4 regions of the Bacillus siamensis genome follow, and region 3 is predicted to be linked to each of the others. Evidence: riboswitches for the same ligand, from Rfam matches in the RefSeq annotation. Region 3 holds a riboswitch; each other region holds the start of a gene.

What was found. Region 3 has a riboswitch for thiamine pyrophosphate ahead of ABDB98_RS07895 (acetylornithine deacetylase). Riboswitches for the same ligand answer to the same signal wherever they lie in the genome.
Region 1: another riboswitch for thiamine pyrophosphate. It lies ahead of thiT (energy-coupled thiamine transporter ThiT); the one in region 3 lies ahead of ABDB98_RS07895 (acetylornithine deacetylase).
Region 2: another riboswitch for thiamine pyrophosphate. It lies ahead of ABDB98_RS06865 (ECF transporter S component); the one in region 3 lies ahead of ABDB98_RS07895 (acetylornithine deacetylase).
Region 4: another riboswitch for thiamine pyrophosphate. It lies ahead of tenA (thiaminase II); the one in region 3 lies ahead of ABDB98_RS07895 (acetylornithine deacetylase).

What each region holds. Positions count from the first base shown of each region.
Region 1 covers NZ_CP155579.1:2,891,637-2,895,538, forward strand. The annotation lists rRNA gene ABDB98_RS14235 (23S ribosomal RNA) at 1-703, opposite strand, end outside; rRNA gene ABDB98_RS14240 (16S ribosomal RNA) at 878-2,427, opposite strand; TPP riboswitch at 2,857-2,957, shown strand; gene thiT (energy-coupled thiamine transporter ThiT) at 3,057-3,638, shown strand; gene ABDB98_RS14250 (flotillin family protein) at 3,669-3,902, opposite strand, start outside.
Region 2 covers NZ_CP155579.1:1,289,986-1,293,887, forward strand. The annotation lists gene ABDB98_RS06860 (ABC transporter ATP-binding protein) at 1-1,381, opposite strand, end outside; gene ABDB98_RS06865 (ECF transporter S component) at 1,368-1,967, opposite strand; TPP riboswitch at 2,148-2,261, opposite strand; gene ABDB98_RS06870 (glycosyl hydrolase family 18 protein) at 2,410-3,672, shown strand; gene ABDB98_RS06875 (transcriptional regulator SplA domain-containing protein) at 3,764-3,901, shown strand.
Region 3 covers NZ_CP155579.1:1,537,076-1,540,977, forward strand. The annotation lists gene sigE (RNA polymerase sporulation sigma factor SigE) at 1-707, shown strand, start outside; gene sigG (RNA polymerase sporulation sigma factor SigG) at 848-1,630, shown strand; gene ABDB98_RS07890 (ABC transporter ATP-binding protein) at 1,758-2,555, shown strand; TPP riboswitch at 2,560-2,668, shown strand; gene ABDB98_RS07895 (acetylornithine deacetylase) at 2,742-3,902, shown strand, end outside.
Region 4 covers NZ_CP155579.1:1,109,487-1,113,388, reverse strand. The annotation lists gene thiS (sulfur carrier protein ThiS) at 1-145, opposite strand, end outside; gene thiO (glycine oxidase ThiO) at 142-1,251, opposite strand; gene tenI (thiazole tautomerase TenI) at 1,244-1,852, opposite strand; gene tenA (thiaminase II) at 1,830-2,537, opposite strand; TPP riboswitch at 2,623-2,731, opposite strand; gene ABDB98_RS05745 (monovalent cation:proton antiporter family protein) at 2,784-3,902, opposite strand, start outside.

The sequences.
Region 1 (3,902 bases), 1.4 Mb from region 3:
CTCATGCGCCCTATTCAGACTCGCTTTCGCTGCGGCTCCGCATCTTCTGCTTAACCTTGCACGGGATCGTAACTCGCCGGTTCATTCTACAAAAGGCACGCCATCACCCGTTAACGGGCTCTGACTACTTGTAGGCACACGGTTTCAGGATCTATTTCACTCCCCTTCCGGGGTGCTTTTCACCTTTCCCTCACGGTACTGGTTCACTATCGGTCACTAGGGAGTATTTAGCCTTGGGAGATGGTCCTCCCGGATTCCGACGGAATTTCACGTGTTCCGCCGTACTCAGGATCCACTCTGGAGAGAACGAAGTTTTGACTACAGGGCTGTTACCTCCTATGGCGGGCCTTTCCAGACCTCTTCATCTACCTCGTTCCTTTGTAACTCCGTACAGAGTGTCCTACAACCCCAAGAGGCAAGCCTCTTGGTTTGGGCTGATCCCGTTTCGCTCGCCGCTACTCAGGGAATCGCATTTGCTTTCTCTTCCTCCGGGTACTTAGATGTTTCAGTTCCCCGGGTCTGCCTTCTCATATCCTATGTATTCAGATATGGATACCACTCCATTACGAGTGGTGGGTTTCCCCATTCGGAAATCTCCGGATCAAAGCTTGCTTACAGCTCCCCGAAGCATATCGGTGTTCGTCCCGTCCTTCATCGGCTCCTAGTGCCAAGGCATCCACCGTGCGCCCTTTCTAACTTAACCGTTAAAAAGAATCACTACGTGATATCTTGCATTACAATTGAATGTGAATTACTTCTGTTATCTAGTTTTCAAAGAACATTATCTCGAAGAATCGAATGATCCTTCAAAACTAAACAAGACAGGGAACGTTCTGTTTATAAGACCCGAGGTCTTATATTCCGTTAAAATCCTTAGAAAGGAGGTGATCCAGCCGCACCTTCCGATACGGCTACCTTGTTACGACTTCACCCCAATCATCTGTCCCACCTTCGGCGGCTGGCTCCATAAAGGTTACCTCACCGACTTCGGGTGTTACAAACTCTCGTGGTGTGACGGGCGGTGTGTACAAGGCCCGGGAACGTATTCACCGCGGCATGCTGATCCGCGATTACTAGCGATTCCAGCTTCACGCAGTCGAGTTGCAGACTGCGATCCGAACTGAGAACAGATTTGTGGGATTGGCTTAACCTCGCGGTTTCGCTGCCCTTTGTTCTGTCCATTGTAGCACGTGTGTAGCCCAGGTCATAAGGGGCATGATGATTTGACGTCATCCCCACCTTCCTCCGGTTTGTCACCGGCAGTCACCTTAGAGTGCCCAACTGAATGCTGGCAACTAAGATCAAGGGTTGCGCTCGTTGCGGGACTTAACCCAACATCTCACGACACGAGCTGACGACAACCATGCACCACCTGTCACTCTGCCCCCGAAGGGGACGTCCTATCTCTAGGATTGTCAGAGGATGTCAAGACCTGGTAAGGTTCTTCGCGTTGCTTCGAATTAAACCACATGCTCCACCGCTTGTGCGGGCCCCCGTCAATTCCTTTGAGTTTCAGTCTTGCGACCGTACTCCCCAGGCGGAGTGCTTAATGCGTTAGCTGCAGCACTAAGGGGCGGAAACCCCCTAACACTTAGCACTCATCGTTTACGGCGTGGACTACCAGGGTATCTAATCCTGTTCGCTCCCCACGCTTTCGCTCCTCAGCGTCAGTTACAGACCAGAGAGTCGCCTTCGCCACTGGTGTTCCTCCACATCTCTACGCATTTCACCGCTACACGTGGAATTCCACTCTCCTCTTCTGCACTCAAGTTCCCCAGTTTCCAATGACCCTCCCCGGTTGAGCCGGGGGCTTTCACATCAGACTTAAGAAACCGCCTGCGAGCCCTTTACGCCCAATAATTCCGGACAACGCTTGCCACCTACGTATTACCGCGGCTGCTGGCACGTAGTTAGCCGTGGCTTTCTGGTTAGGTACCGTCAAGGTGCCGCCCTATTTGAACGGCACTTGTTCTTCCCTAACAACAGAGCTTTACGATCCGAAAACCTTCATCACTCACGCGGCGTTGCTCCGTCAGACTTTCGTCCATTGCGGAAGATTCCCTACTGCTGCCTCCCGTAGGAGTCTGGGCCGTGTCTCAGTCCCAGTGTGGCCGATCACCCTCTCAGGTCGGCTACGCATCGTCGCCTTGGTGAGCCGTTACCTCACCAACTAGCTAATGCGCCGCGGGTCCATCTGTAAGTGGTAGCCGAAGCCACCTTTTATGTCTGAACCATGCGGTTCAAACAACCATCCGGTATTAGCCCCGGTTTCCCGGAGTTATCCCAGTCTTACAGGCAGGTTACCCACGTGTTACTCACCCGTCCGCCGCTAACATCAGGGAGCAAGCTCCCATCTGTCCGCTCGACTTGCATGTATTAGGCACGCCGCCAGCGTTCGTCCTGAGCCAGGATCAAACTCTCCGATAAATGGATCACAGACTAAGCTCACTGCATCCTGCAGTAACGTCTGTGTGATCTGCATCGTGCAGACCTTAGTTTGACTGACTACGCACATCGCTGTGCGATTTATTTAAAACTTTGAATTAACAGGTACGTTTTGTCTTGTTTAGTTTTCAAAGATCATTACCGCTTGTTGAAGCAGCTTTATTATCTTACCACTTAGCTTCTTTTATGTCAACAACTTTTTTCAAATCGTTTTCGAAGCTTTTTGTTTTGTCTGCTGTTCATCAGCGACGTTTAATAATATAACACCCTTTTAAAAGTATGACAATAGTTTTTTTAAAAAAAGTCCCTGTTTATTTTCATTCATACTTATTTCAGTTTCTCTTCTATAGAAAGAATGCTGTCTTGTGGTTTGGTATATTTTCTTGTATAGTAAGATTGAACTAAATACTTGATGACCACAAGGGGAGCATTAAAGCTGAGAGTGAACGTTTTGTTCTGACCCTTTGAACCTGTTAGTTAACGCTGGCGTAGGGATGTGGCAAAGCCAAATGAATTGCAGTTTTGTAAGCAGCGCGCGGACCTTTTCCCATCCTTCCCCGCCCTGCTTTTTTGTTTATCCTTGATACGGTTGTCTGACCAGGGGGAAAACTATGAATCATTCAACACAGCTTGTGCGCTTAATAGAAATAGCGATTATGACCGGAGCGGCCGTCATTCTGGACATTGTGTCAGGTATGTTTCTCCGTATGCCACAAGGCGGATCAGTCTCTATTATGATGATTCCGATTTTTTTGATTTCATTCCGCTGGGGAGTGAAGGCCGGGCTTACGACAGGCTTTTTAACAGGGATTGTCCAGATCGCCATCGGCAATTTGTTTTTGCAGCACCCGGTGCAGCTATTTCTTGATTATATCGCGGCGTTTGCAGTTCTCGGTTTCAGCGGCTTGTTTGCTTCCGGTGTCCGTGAAACGGCATTGGCTAAAAAAAGAGGCGCATTAACGGTGTATGTGATAAGCGGCGTTTTTATCGGCAGTGTGCTGCGGTATGCGGCACATGTGATCTCCGGAGCGGTCTTTTTCGGAAGCTATGCTCCGAAGGGCACTCCGGTCTGGATTTATTCGCTCGTCTACAACGCGACTTATATGATTCCTTCTTTTATCCTTTCAGCCATTGTCCTTATCTTATTATTCATGACGGCGCCGCGGCTTCTTGAATCCAAGCGGGCAAATTGAAACAGCAGGCGGGTTATGCCTGCTGTTTTTTTATCCAGAGCTGCGTTCTTTCTTCGAATCGCTCAGTTCTTTTGTAAGTTCATTTATGCTTTGTTTTATGTTTCCTTTGCCTGAAAAATTCTCAATGATCTCTTTTACATTGATTCCGGAAGATGCTTTTAAACTTTCCTGAAGACCGGCCATTAAATTGGTTGCATAGCCCGTGACTTTATTGGCTCCGCCGTTTTCACCGCTTCCTCCCGTATCAACGACAGTTATTTTATC
Region 2 (3,902 bases), 250 kb from region 3:
TGCACTCACGCGCCGTTTTTGCGTCCTGCCCGAAAGTCGGTTCATCAAGCAGCAAAACTTTCACCTGATGCATAAGCATCGTGGCGACGCTGAGCCTGCGCTTTTGTCCTTGGCTTAAAGAGAACGGATGCTGTGAGGCATAGCGTCTCAGGCCGAACCGGGTTAAGAGCTGAAGAGCTTTCTCCTTTGCGGCTTTACCGTTTTCAAAGCCGAACAGCAGCTCTTGAATGACAGAATCTGTGACAAACTGGTGTTCAGGATTTTGGAAAACATACCCTATCAGCCGCCGAAGCTCTTTTTCCGAATAGGAATCTACCGGTCTGCCGTCTATTTTGATGTCTCCGCTCACAGGGCGGATGAGCTTGGCCGCGGCGGACAGGAGCGTGGATTTTCCGGTTCCGTTAGGGCCGGCAATCGCGGTGATTGACCCTTTTTTTACGGAAAAGCTCACGTCCTGAAAAATGGTGTCCGTTCCTCTTCTGAATGACAGCCCGTGAACACTCAGCGCGTCCTCTGCCGAAAGCGCGGCGGGCCGGGGGCCGGGAAAGGGCGGTACAGGTTCCTGAAACAGTCTTTCTTTGCACAATGTAAAAGGGATGCTGACGTGCTTCTGCAATGAGATCACCCGCGGAATCGGAATGCCGAGCTGCGTCAGCTCTTCAAGTTTTGTTTCAAAGATCGCGTCGGTCTCTCCGTCCATCACCTTCTGACCCGTTCCGTCAAGGACAATCGTCCTGTCTATCCACGGCGCCCAATGATCTAGCTGATGCTCGATAACGAGAAGTCCGAAGCCTTTTTTGGCCTGCAGTTCTTTGATCAGCCGCACCAATTCCCGCACGGAATATGGATCAAGCTGTGCCGTCGGTTCGTCTAAAATAATGAGTTCCGGTTCCATCGCAATGATACAGGCGAGCGCGACCTTTTGTTTTGAACCGCCTGACAGCGAGGCGATCGTCCGTGTTTTCAGATGAGTGATTTCTAATTTTTCCAAAACGTCCTCAATAATTGAGTCCATCTCTTCTTTTGTATATTGCAAATTTTCCAGACCGAAGGCTATTTCATCTTCAACCGTCAGCATGCAAAACTGCTGATCCGGATCTTGAAACACGACGCCGATGGATCGGGCGGCGGGTTCTGACAGGTCCGAAAGATGTGTTCCGTATAAGGAAACGGTTCCCGTTTGAACTGCATCGCAGGCTTCCGGGTACAGACCGTTTAAACAAAGTGCGAGCGAGCTTTTACCGCATCCGCTCGGCCCGAGCAATAAAACCCGTTCTCCTTTGCGGAGCTGAAATGACACGTCTTGAAAAACCGGCTTCTCATCCTGCTCATAAGAAAAGGTAAGACGGCGGGCCGATAGAAGGGGTTCAGATGCCTGCATCTTGGTTCACCTGTTTCTTTTTCTTCTTGAATTCTTTTCCGAGCGCCATGCCGTTCAGCACCCCTGTGTAAGCCAGCGCATCACTGATTGCTTTGCCGAGAAGGCCGGCAAGAAGCGCACCTGAGACCAGGCGGATGAGAAGCATGACGGCTAATAAACCCGGATTCAAAACAGAGTATCCGGAAATGAACAAGTCATAAATGAAGCTCGCAACAGAAGACCCCATACCGGATAAAAGGAGCACGGGCAGGGTATACACCCGCCAGCGTGTCGCAAAAAAGACCGCTTCCGCACCGATTCCCTGCGCGATGCCGATCAGAATCACCATCGGCCCTGACGGATTTCCGAGTAAACACTCCACAAACGCGGCGATGATTTCAGAAACAAGCGCCGCTCCCGGTTTTTGAATAATGTAGGCGGCAATCACCGAGACGATAAACCAAATACCGTAAATCGGTTCGTAGCTCATCCGGCCGAAAAACCCTGCCGCTATATTGCTTGCATGAGTTGATAATAAATAAACGACAGCGAATACAACACTGATGACGGACATGACGACAATTTCTCTCATTTTCCAATTTTTCATTGTGATCTCCTGCTTTCTTATCGGATAGTCGTATGTATGAAAGAGTTGATTTTACGAAAGACGATTGATCGTAAGTTTCATATTGCAGTGTCCTCCCCGTTTTTTAATGAAAAATAAAAAACTGCATATCCGAGGGAATATGCAGCAGCAGAACGAAAACGCATGGAAAAAACCCTGCGCTCCGGTCAATCTGCACTTCCCCACGCTGGTATTATCCAGATCGGGTTATAAGGGATCAAAACACGCCTGCCGCATGTTTTATCTCAGCCGATAACAGCACCCCTAGTGCGTTTCCTATACAGTTTTTTATAATGACATCATCATAGTTGATCATATCTGATTTGTAAACAGCCTTTCTCTAAACAGAGTTTGGAATCGGACCGGAAGATCATTCATAAAGATAAGAAGAGCCCTTTTGATCAAAAGGAAACGGAGGACATCTATGTTTGTTCATACAGTGCAGTCTGGTGACTCGTTATTTTCCATCAGCAGAAAGTACGGATACCCTGTTGACAGCATCAGAAGCGTCAACGGGCTTGAGGAAACGAATATCGTTCCGGGGCAGGCGCTTTTGATCCCTCTTAATGAATATACGGTTCAGCCGAATGATACGTATGCCGTTATCGCAAGTAAGACTTATGTGCCGCAGATGCAGCTGATGCAGGCAAACCCGGATATTCCGCCGAACCGGCTGCGGCCGGGTCTGAAAGTGAGAATTCCGGATATCTCCAACTATTTGGCGGGAACCCTGCAATTTTACGTCATTCGGACACCTGAAGCGGACAGAGAGCTCATTAATGATTTTGCACCCTATTCATCGGCGATTTCTTTGTTTGAATATCATTTTGGCCCAAACGGAGATATCATGAATGATTTAAACGACAGGACCGCGATAGAAACCACATGGCAAAACAGAGTGCGGCCGCTTGCGGTTATCACGAATCTGACAGAAGGAGGGTTCAGCCCGGAATTAGCCCATCAAGTCCTGCAGAACCCGACGGCGAGAACGAACCTCGTCAATAATATCGTCTACCTGACCGTAAGAAAGGGATACGGCGGTGTAAATATTGATTTTGAACGGATCAGGGAAGCCGACCGGGACCTGTTTACAGGATTTCTCCGGCAGTTAAAAACCCGGCTCTCAGAGCATCAGCTCGCGCTAACGATATCGGTTCCGGCGAAAACAAATGAAGCGGTGCCGTGGCTGAGGGGATATGATTACGGCGGAATCGGAGCCGTCGTCGATTATATGTTCATCATGGCGTACGACTGGCACCACGCCGGCAGTGAGCCGGGACCCGTAGCGCCTTTGACGGAGGTCAGAGAAACCATCAATTTTGCCATCAGCAGGGTGCCGAGAAGAAAGGTGATTCTCGGTGTGCCGCTGTACGGATATGATTGGGTGATTCCGTACCGCCCCGGGACGATCGGATCGGCGATCTCCAATCAGCGCGCCATGGAAACCGCCATGAAATATCAATCAGTGATCCGCTACTCTCAGAGGGATCGTTCCCCTTACTTCCGGTATACGGATGAAAATGGGAGAACGCATGAAGTATGGTTCGAGGATGTGCGGAGCATGAGTGAAAAAATGGTTCTCGTGCGGGAATTCGGACTGCAGGCGATCGGCGCGTGGCAATTAACGCTCGGTTTCAAACCGGGTCCGTGGCTGTTGCGGAACTTTTTCACCATCCGAAAGATATAACCGCATTATCCCGCTTTTTCGGAGAGTTTTTCTTTCTTATGATAACGGATCTTCTTTTGGACAATCTAAAGTTGAAAAGGAGGTCTGTTCTGTGAAGAAAAGGGAAGAGCAGTATATCAACGAGGCTGAGTATGTACCGCACCCGACAAAAGAAGGGGAATACGCGCTCATGTTGCATGAATCCTATCATTTACTTTCAGAAGAGGATGAAAACGATTTGCCGGAATAAG
Region 3 (3,902 bases):
AGCTGCGTCTGACTTATTTATGGTATAAATGGCTGATGAAACTCGGACTGAAAAGTGATGAAGTATATTACATAGGAGGGAGCGAAGCGCTGCCGCCGCCTTTGTCTAAAGAAGAGGAGCAGGTGCTCTTATTAAAGCTGCCGAGCGGGGATCAGGCGGCGCGGGCCATCCTGATTGAGAGAAACTTACGCCTTGTCGTTTACATTGCCCGCAAATTCGAAAACACCGGCATCAATATCGAGGACTTAATCAGCATCGGCACAATCGGTTTAATCAAAGCGGTAAACACGTTTAATCCGGAAAAGAAAATCAAACTCGCAACCTACGCGTCACGATGTATTGAAAACGAAATTTTAATGTACTTGCGCCGAAACAATAAAATCCGTTCAGAGGTGTCCTTTGATGAACCGCTGAACATTGATTGGGACGGAAACGAACTGCTGCTTTCGGATGTGCTCGGCACAGATGATGATATTATTACAAAAGACATTGAAGCCAATGTGGATAAAAAACTTTTGAAAAAAGCGCTTGAGCAATTAAATGATAGAGAAAAGCAGATCATGGAACTGCGATTCGGGCTTGTCGGTGAAGAAGAAAAAACACAAAAAGATGTAGCCGACATGATGGGGATTTCACAATCTTATATCTCCCGGCTCGAAAAGCGGATTATTAAAAGACTGAGAAAAGAGTTTAACAAAATGGTGTAAAATTTTTTCCATCTGACAGTCCTTACTGCTGCAAGGATTGCCGGTGCCGGATGTTTATTTCTGTAAAATGACGGTGCATATTTTTCCCACCCGAGGAGATACTTAACGTTGTACAGCAGCTCCTAGTGGGAGGGAAAAACGTGTCAAGAAATAAAGTCGAAATTTGCGGGGTGGATACCTCCAAATTACCGGTACTCAAGAATGAAGAGATGAGAAAGCTGTTTAAGCAATTGCAGGATGAGGGCGATGATTCAGCGAGGGAAAAGCTTGTAAACGGCAATCTGCGCCTTGTCTTAAGCGTCATTCAGAGGTTTAACAACAGAGGAGAGTATGTTGATGACTTATTTCAGGTCGGCTGCATCGGACTAATGAAATCCATTGATAATTTTGACCTAAGCCATAATGTTAAGTTTTCAACATACGCTGTACCGATGATTATCGGAGAAATCCGCAGATATTTGCGGGATAACAATCCGATCCGCGTCTCGAGGTCGCTTCGCGATATCGCATATAAAGCGCTTCAAGTAAGGGAGCGGTTAATCAGTGAGACAAGCAGGGAGCCGACAGCAGAGGAAATCGCCAAAGTTCTTGAAGTGCCCCATGAAGAAATTGTGTTTGCCCTTGACGCCATCCAAGATCCGGTATCACTGTTTGAGCCGATTTATAATGACGGCGGCGATCCGATTTACGTGATGGACCAGATCAGCGATGAGCGCAATAAGGATACACAATGGATTGAGGAGCTCGCTCTGAAAGAAGGCATGAGAAGACTGAACGAACGGGAAAAAATGATTTTGCGAAAACGCTTTTTCCAGGGAAAAACCCAAATGGAAGTCGCAGAAGAAATCGGCATATCCCAAGCTCAGGTCTCAAGGCTTGAAAAGGCAGCCATTAAACAAATGAATAAGAATATCCATCAATAACGGAGAAAGCCTTTAAACATTGTTTTAAAGGCTTTTTTCGTGCGCCGGTTTACGTTTGCGAAAAAGTGATGTATTCTAATGTGTAAAAGTTTTAAGAAAATTGAAACAAATAAACGGGGGAACTGCAATGATTTTACAGCTGGACAATGTGTCATTAAAAAGAAACGGCCAATGGATTTTGAAAGATATCAACTGGCGCGTTGAGAAAAACGAAAATTGGGTGCTGTTCGGGCTGAACGGAGCCGGAAAAACAGCTTTGCTGAATATGTTATGTTCTTATTACTTTCCCACTTCAGGAGAGATGCAGGTGCTCGGCCATCAATTCGGCAAAACAGAGCTCGGTGACAGGCTCAGAAAAAAAATCGGTCTTGTTTCAGCGGGTCTTCAGCACAAATTATATGCCGCGGATTCTGCTTTTGAAATCGCCCTCAGCGGCGCGTACGCTTCAATCGGGCTTTACGAAACGCCGAGTGAACAAGTGAGGGAAAAAGCGATCGGTCTTCTGAAGGATTTAGGCGCCATCAGTTTCGCGGACAGACGGTATGAAACGTTATCTCAGGGGGAAAGGCAAAGAGCGCTGATTGCGCGGGCGCTTATGGCTGATCCGGAACTGCTGATTTTGGATGAGCCCGTGACGGGTCTCGATTTTATGGCAAGAGAGCAGCTGCTGGATACGATAACGTCGATCGCTGAAAAAGAAAATGCGCCGTCCATCCTTTATGTCACTCATCATGCTGAAGAAATTCTGCCGGTATTTGATCAGGCGCTGCTTTTAAAACAAGGCGAGGTGTTCGCTGCCGGGAAAATCAAGGACATGCTTTCTGACGAGCGGCTTACAGCGTTTTTCGATATGCCTGTCAATGTCTTATGGAACAACGGCCGTCCATTTTTAACGTGTGCAAAAGCGGCATCATCCGTCAAATAAAATCAATTCACCCTGGGGGTGCTGCTGACATGCAGCTGAGAGAGATGTTAGTCTCAACCCTTAACGGACCTGATCCGGATCATGCCGGCGGAGGGAAGCGGTGAAAAAAAGCGGAGGGAAATCCGTTTTTACCCGTTTCATTGGATGAAACGGGTTTTTTTAATACAGCAAAAGGAGAGATGTTCAATGAATCAGCTTGACATGCTGCTGCAGCAGGCGGATAAACGGCGGGGCGATTTAATACATATTGCTGAAAGGTTGATCGCCTTTCCGACACCGGCTCCGCCTGCAAGAAATACAGCAGATGCTCAGAAGTGGGTGGCCGGATTTTTAAAAGAAATGGGCTGCTCGGTCGATATGTGGGATGTGTATCCGGAAGATCCGAACGTAGTCGGTGTTTTAAAAGGGACAGATTCAAGCGGGCATCAAAGCCTGATTTTAAACGGACACATTGACGTAGCCGAAGTCAGGGATGAAGACTGGGACTCTGACCCGTTTCAGCCGCTCGTTAAAGCCGGCATGCTGATCGGAAGAGGCGCCGCTGATATGAAAGGCGGATTGGCGTGTGTTCTTTTTTCTCTGAAGCTGATCCATGATGCCGGCATTGAGCTTCCGGGCGACCTCATTGTACAGTCTGTGATCGGAGAAGAAGTCGGCGAGGCGGGGACGCTGGAATGCTGCAAACGCGGCTATCACGCGGATTTTGCGGTTGTCGCGGATACGAGCAGCCTGCATATTCAAGGGCAGGGCGGAGTCATCACCGGCTGGATAGAATTGAAAAGCAAACAAACATTTCATGACGGCATGAGGCGCAATATGATTCATGCGGGCGGAGGCACATTCGGAGCGAGTGCAATCGAAAAAATGGCGAAAATCATCACTGCCTTGGGAGAGCTGGAACGCCACTGGGCGGTAACGAAAAGCTATCCCGGCTTTTCACCAGGCACCAATACGATCAACCCCGCCCTTATTGAAGGGGGAAGGCACGCAGCGTTTGTCGCCGATGAATGCCGATTATGGATTACCGTCCACTTTTACCCGAACGAAACGCACGAACAAGCTGCGGCAGAAATCGAAGACTATATCAATCGTGTCTCTGACGGTGATCTGTGGCTCAGGGAAAACAGGCCGGTGTTCAAATGGGGCGGGTCTTCCATGATTGAAGACAGAGGAGAGGTGTTCCCTGCGCTGGAAATCGACCCGGACCATCCGGCCGTTTCTGTTCTGGCGGAATCGCACTCAGCCGTCAAACAACAGGAGCCCGTCATCGATGTTTCCCAAACCGTAACAGACGGAGGATGGCTTTATCATGCCGGGATTCCGAGCGTCATATACGGACCCGGCGAT
Region 4 (3,902 bases), 430 kb from region 3:
TTTCATAATTCTTTTTTTCGATGATTTCTTTATTTCTTTCTACAACTACGATTCTTTGATCAAGCTGATACGATTCAAGCAAATCCTGAACCGTCCCCTCTTTTCGATTCCAATCAATTTGTTTTCCGTTCAGCTGAAGGATCATATTTGAACAGCCTCCTTGCGATCAATTCGAAACGCTTCTTCCCATTCATGTTTAACCTGTCTTCCCAGGATCATATCCCGCACCATTTCAGCCGTTGCCGGAGCTAGCAAGATGCCGTTTCGAAAATGGCCGGCGGCGAATATGATGCCGCTGTTATCAGGATGCCGCCCGATAAACGGCTTTCCGTCTTTTGTTCCCGGCCTAAGCCCCGCCCAAAACCGGTCTATTTTCATATGTTCAATGGCGGGCAGCATGGTTTTCGCTTTCGCAATGATAGCCTCAATCCCGCCGACGTCAGGCGTGTCGCTCCAGTCGCCCCGTTTCATCGTGGCGCCGATGACAAGCCGCCCGCTTTTTCTCGGAACGACATAACTTTGATTATGGTAAAGGGTTTTGGTCAGCGGGATTTCGTCATTCCACACAGAGAGGCATTCTCCTTTCACAGGGAAAAAAGGCTGTCCCAAGCCGAGCTGGCTGAAAAACCGGCCGCTCCATACACCGCTTGCAACTGCGACTTTGTCAGCATAAACATCCCCGCCGGACGTTGTGATGCAGTATTCCCCGTTCATCCGTTTTACGGAAGTGACTTGTGTATGCTCATATATGTCAGCGCCATAACGCCGCGCCCCTTTTGCATACGCTTTGCAAACATAGTAAGGTTCGACATGGACATCGTCTTTTATAAAACATGCGCCGAGAATGTCCTTTGAAGCGTAAGACTCTTTTTCAAGAACCTCTTCCGCTGAGAGCCAAGTGACGGAAGGTAAATCATCCATCTTCCGTAAACGGGTCATGTCTTCTTCTGTATACGCCAATTTAAGCATTCCGCCGTTATGGCGCCTGATGTTAATGCCGCTGGCTTCCTCAAGCTCTTGCCCCGCCGCTTCATACAGTCTTTGGCTGTGCATAGCAAAATCAAAAAACGCATCACGGTTTTCACATTCCGCATGAGCGCCAAGCATTCCCGCCGCAGCGCTTGTCGTTTTTCGGCCGATTGCTCCGTCTTCAAACAAGACAACGTTCTGCTGCATCTTCGCCAACTCATAAGAAATGGCGCATCCGATAATTCCGCCCCCGATAACCGCCGTATCATAGTGCTTATTCATCATCAGCCCCCCTCACCGCGCGTGCATACCGTTTTGCCGCCTCCTCAGGGTTTTCAGCTGAGAAAATGCCCGACATAACGGCAATTCCGTCCGGTTTCGCCTGCTTTGTGAGCCCGATCGTCTGCAGTGTCATTCCGCCGATTGCAATGACGGGGATGGAAAGCGTACGTGTGATATCTGAAAGCAGGCCGATGCCTCTTGCCTCAAGTCCTTGTTTACATTCCGTTTCAAACACATGGCCGAACACCACGTAATCCGCATCTTCTTTTTCAGCTTGGACGGCTTCTTGCAGTGAATGAACCGAACGTCCGATATGGAGATGGGGAAATCTGCTCCGCACCTGCTTTACGGAAAAGCTGCTGGACGGAAGCTGAACACGTTGTATATTGGCAAAAAGCGCGATATCTGCCCGATCATTGATGATCAATTTGTCCTTATCCGCACCGCCTTTTTTCAACAGTGACAAAAGCTGCATGATCTCTCCCGCTGTTTTGCCCCGCTCACGGATATGGATAAAGCTCACTTCGCGCTGAATCGATAGAATATCCTCGGCCAGCTCGGCAACGGGTTTGCGATTATCAGTTACGGCGTGCAGCTCCAAAGGACTCCACCTCTTTTCCGCCCTTCTCCGACCAGCCTTCTTTTTGATAAGCCATTCCCCAAAATTGATATTCATAATAGCTTGAAATCACAAAATTCTCTTTCATTTTCGCGCGGATTTCCTCTGTGCTGTTTTCAGCAATCTCGTCAAAACGGCTGATCTGTTCTTCGACCTGCTGTCTGAACCAGTCTCCGCCGTATGTACCGATCCATTTTTCGTAAATCGGATGTTCCGGTTTGCATTCCTTTAAGCGTTCGCCAACTTCATAATAAAGCCAATAGCAGGGCAGAAGCGCGGCTAAAATTTCTCCAAAACGGCCGCTCAACACCGATCTGTACATATGAGACGTATAAGAATAGGCTGTCGGTGCCGGCTTAAATGCCGCACGCTCTTCTTCTGTAATCCCTAAAAGCTCCGTAAATTCGCGGTGCAGCGCCATTTCCGCTTCATATGTGCCCTGAGCGTGGCCCGCCATCCTTCCCGTCGTAAACAAGTCTTCGGCATATGCGGCTGCAAACGCCTGAACTTTTGCAAAATGCGTCAAGTAGTAGGAATCTTGCAGCACATAATAACTGAAACGATCTAACGGCAGGCTTCCGTCACCGATCCCTGTTACAAACGGATGAACAAAGCTTCCGTCCCACCATTCGGCTGCCGCCAGTCTGCATTCTTCAGAAAATGTCATAAAGTTTTCCCCCCTGATAAAATAAAAAAACCACTTTCCCGCATCGGAAAAGTGGTTTGGAATTTATCTGGATAAAAGGAACCCAAAAAATACCGCTCCACTTCCCTACGCAGGTCTGAACCTGTTCAAGTTATGAGGGTCTAAAAGTCTCACTTTTATCTCAGCCCTTATGAAGGACACCCCTAGTGGTCATACGATTATAATTTACTTGTTATGCCTTCTATCTTATCACGAAATGCAATTTGGTCAAGCTTCAAGGATTTTTCTCAGCTCCGACACGTAGTTGCGCGAGCCCGTAACGATGAGACGGTCTCCTGTTTTCAGCCTCGTGTCCCCGTGCGGAACGATGCTGTCCACACCTCTGAAAATCCGGACGAAAATCACATCACCCATCAGCGGAAATTCGCGCAGAATAATGCCGTTATACGCCGTGTTTTCCAGATTGATCTGATAAAGCGAAGACTCTTCATTCGTCAGAAGGTTCATCACGCCCGGCGCCTCAATTAATGCGCGCAAGAGCGTCTTTGTAGACAGAAGGATAGAAAAAATACTGATGCCCTCTTCCTTCAGTTTTGTTTCATGTTCAACCGAGCCGACGCTTGCGATGATACGCTCAGTCCCTTTCTCTTTCGCCATTAAGGCGATTTCAGCGTTCACATCTTCATTTCCCGTCGCCACGACAAGAATATCCGTTTTAAAAATACCGTGCGACTCAAGCGTGCCGGGCTCGTAATCAGAAATCGTTTCAACAGAAAAAACGGATTCCGCAAGCTTTTCCCCGGCATTTTCCTGATACACATGGACGACCCGCACATCATATTCCTCATCAGGCAGCTCCAGCGTCACCGGAAGCGTCATTTGGTTGGCGCCGATAAATGTAATGCGCTTTTTTTCCTGCGGCGCACTTTGCCGCTTGAATAATTTTTTAAAGCCGATCGGTGAGATGATGCTGGCGATAACCGCAACCAAAGTCAGCGCGCCGGACATATTGGCGCTGATAATGTGAAGCCTTTCTCCGATCGTAGCCGCCGCGATAACAAGTGACAGCGTAGAAGTCAACAAAAACCCCGAAGCAAACACGGTTCTTTTGTCATACCATTTCTTTAAATAAAACACCGGGAACATTTTGCTGATAAACAGCGCCAGCAGAAGCAGCGGAATCATCGTCAATGTTTTCGGATCTTGGAAAAGCGTCCATATGTCCAGCTTCACCCCGACCATGACGAAAAAGATCGGAATTAAAAACCCGTAGCCGAATGAATCCAGCTGCTCCACCATTTCTTTATTCGGCGACAGAAGCGATACTAAAACGCCTGCTAAAAATGCACCGAGAATATTTTCCGCCCCGAGAGATTCCGATAAAGC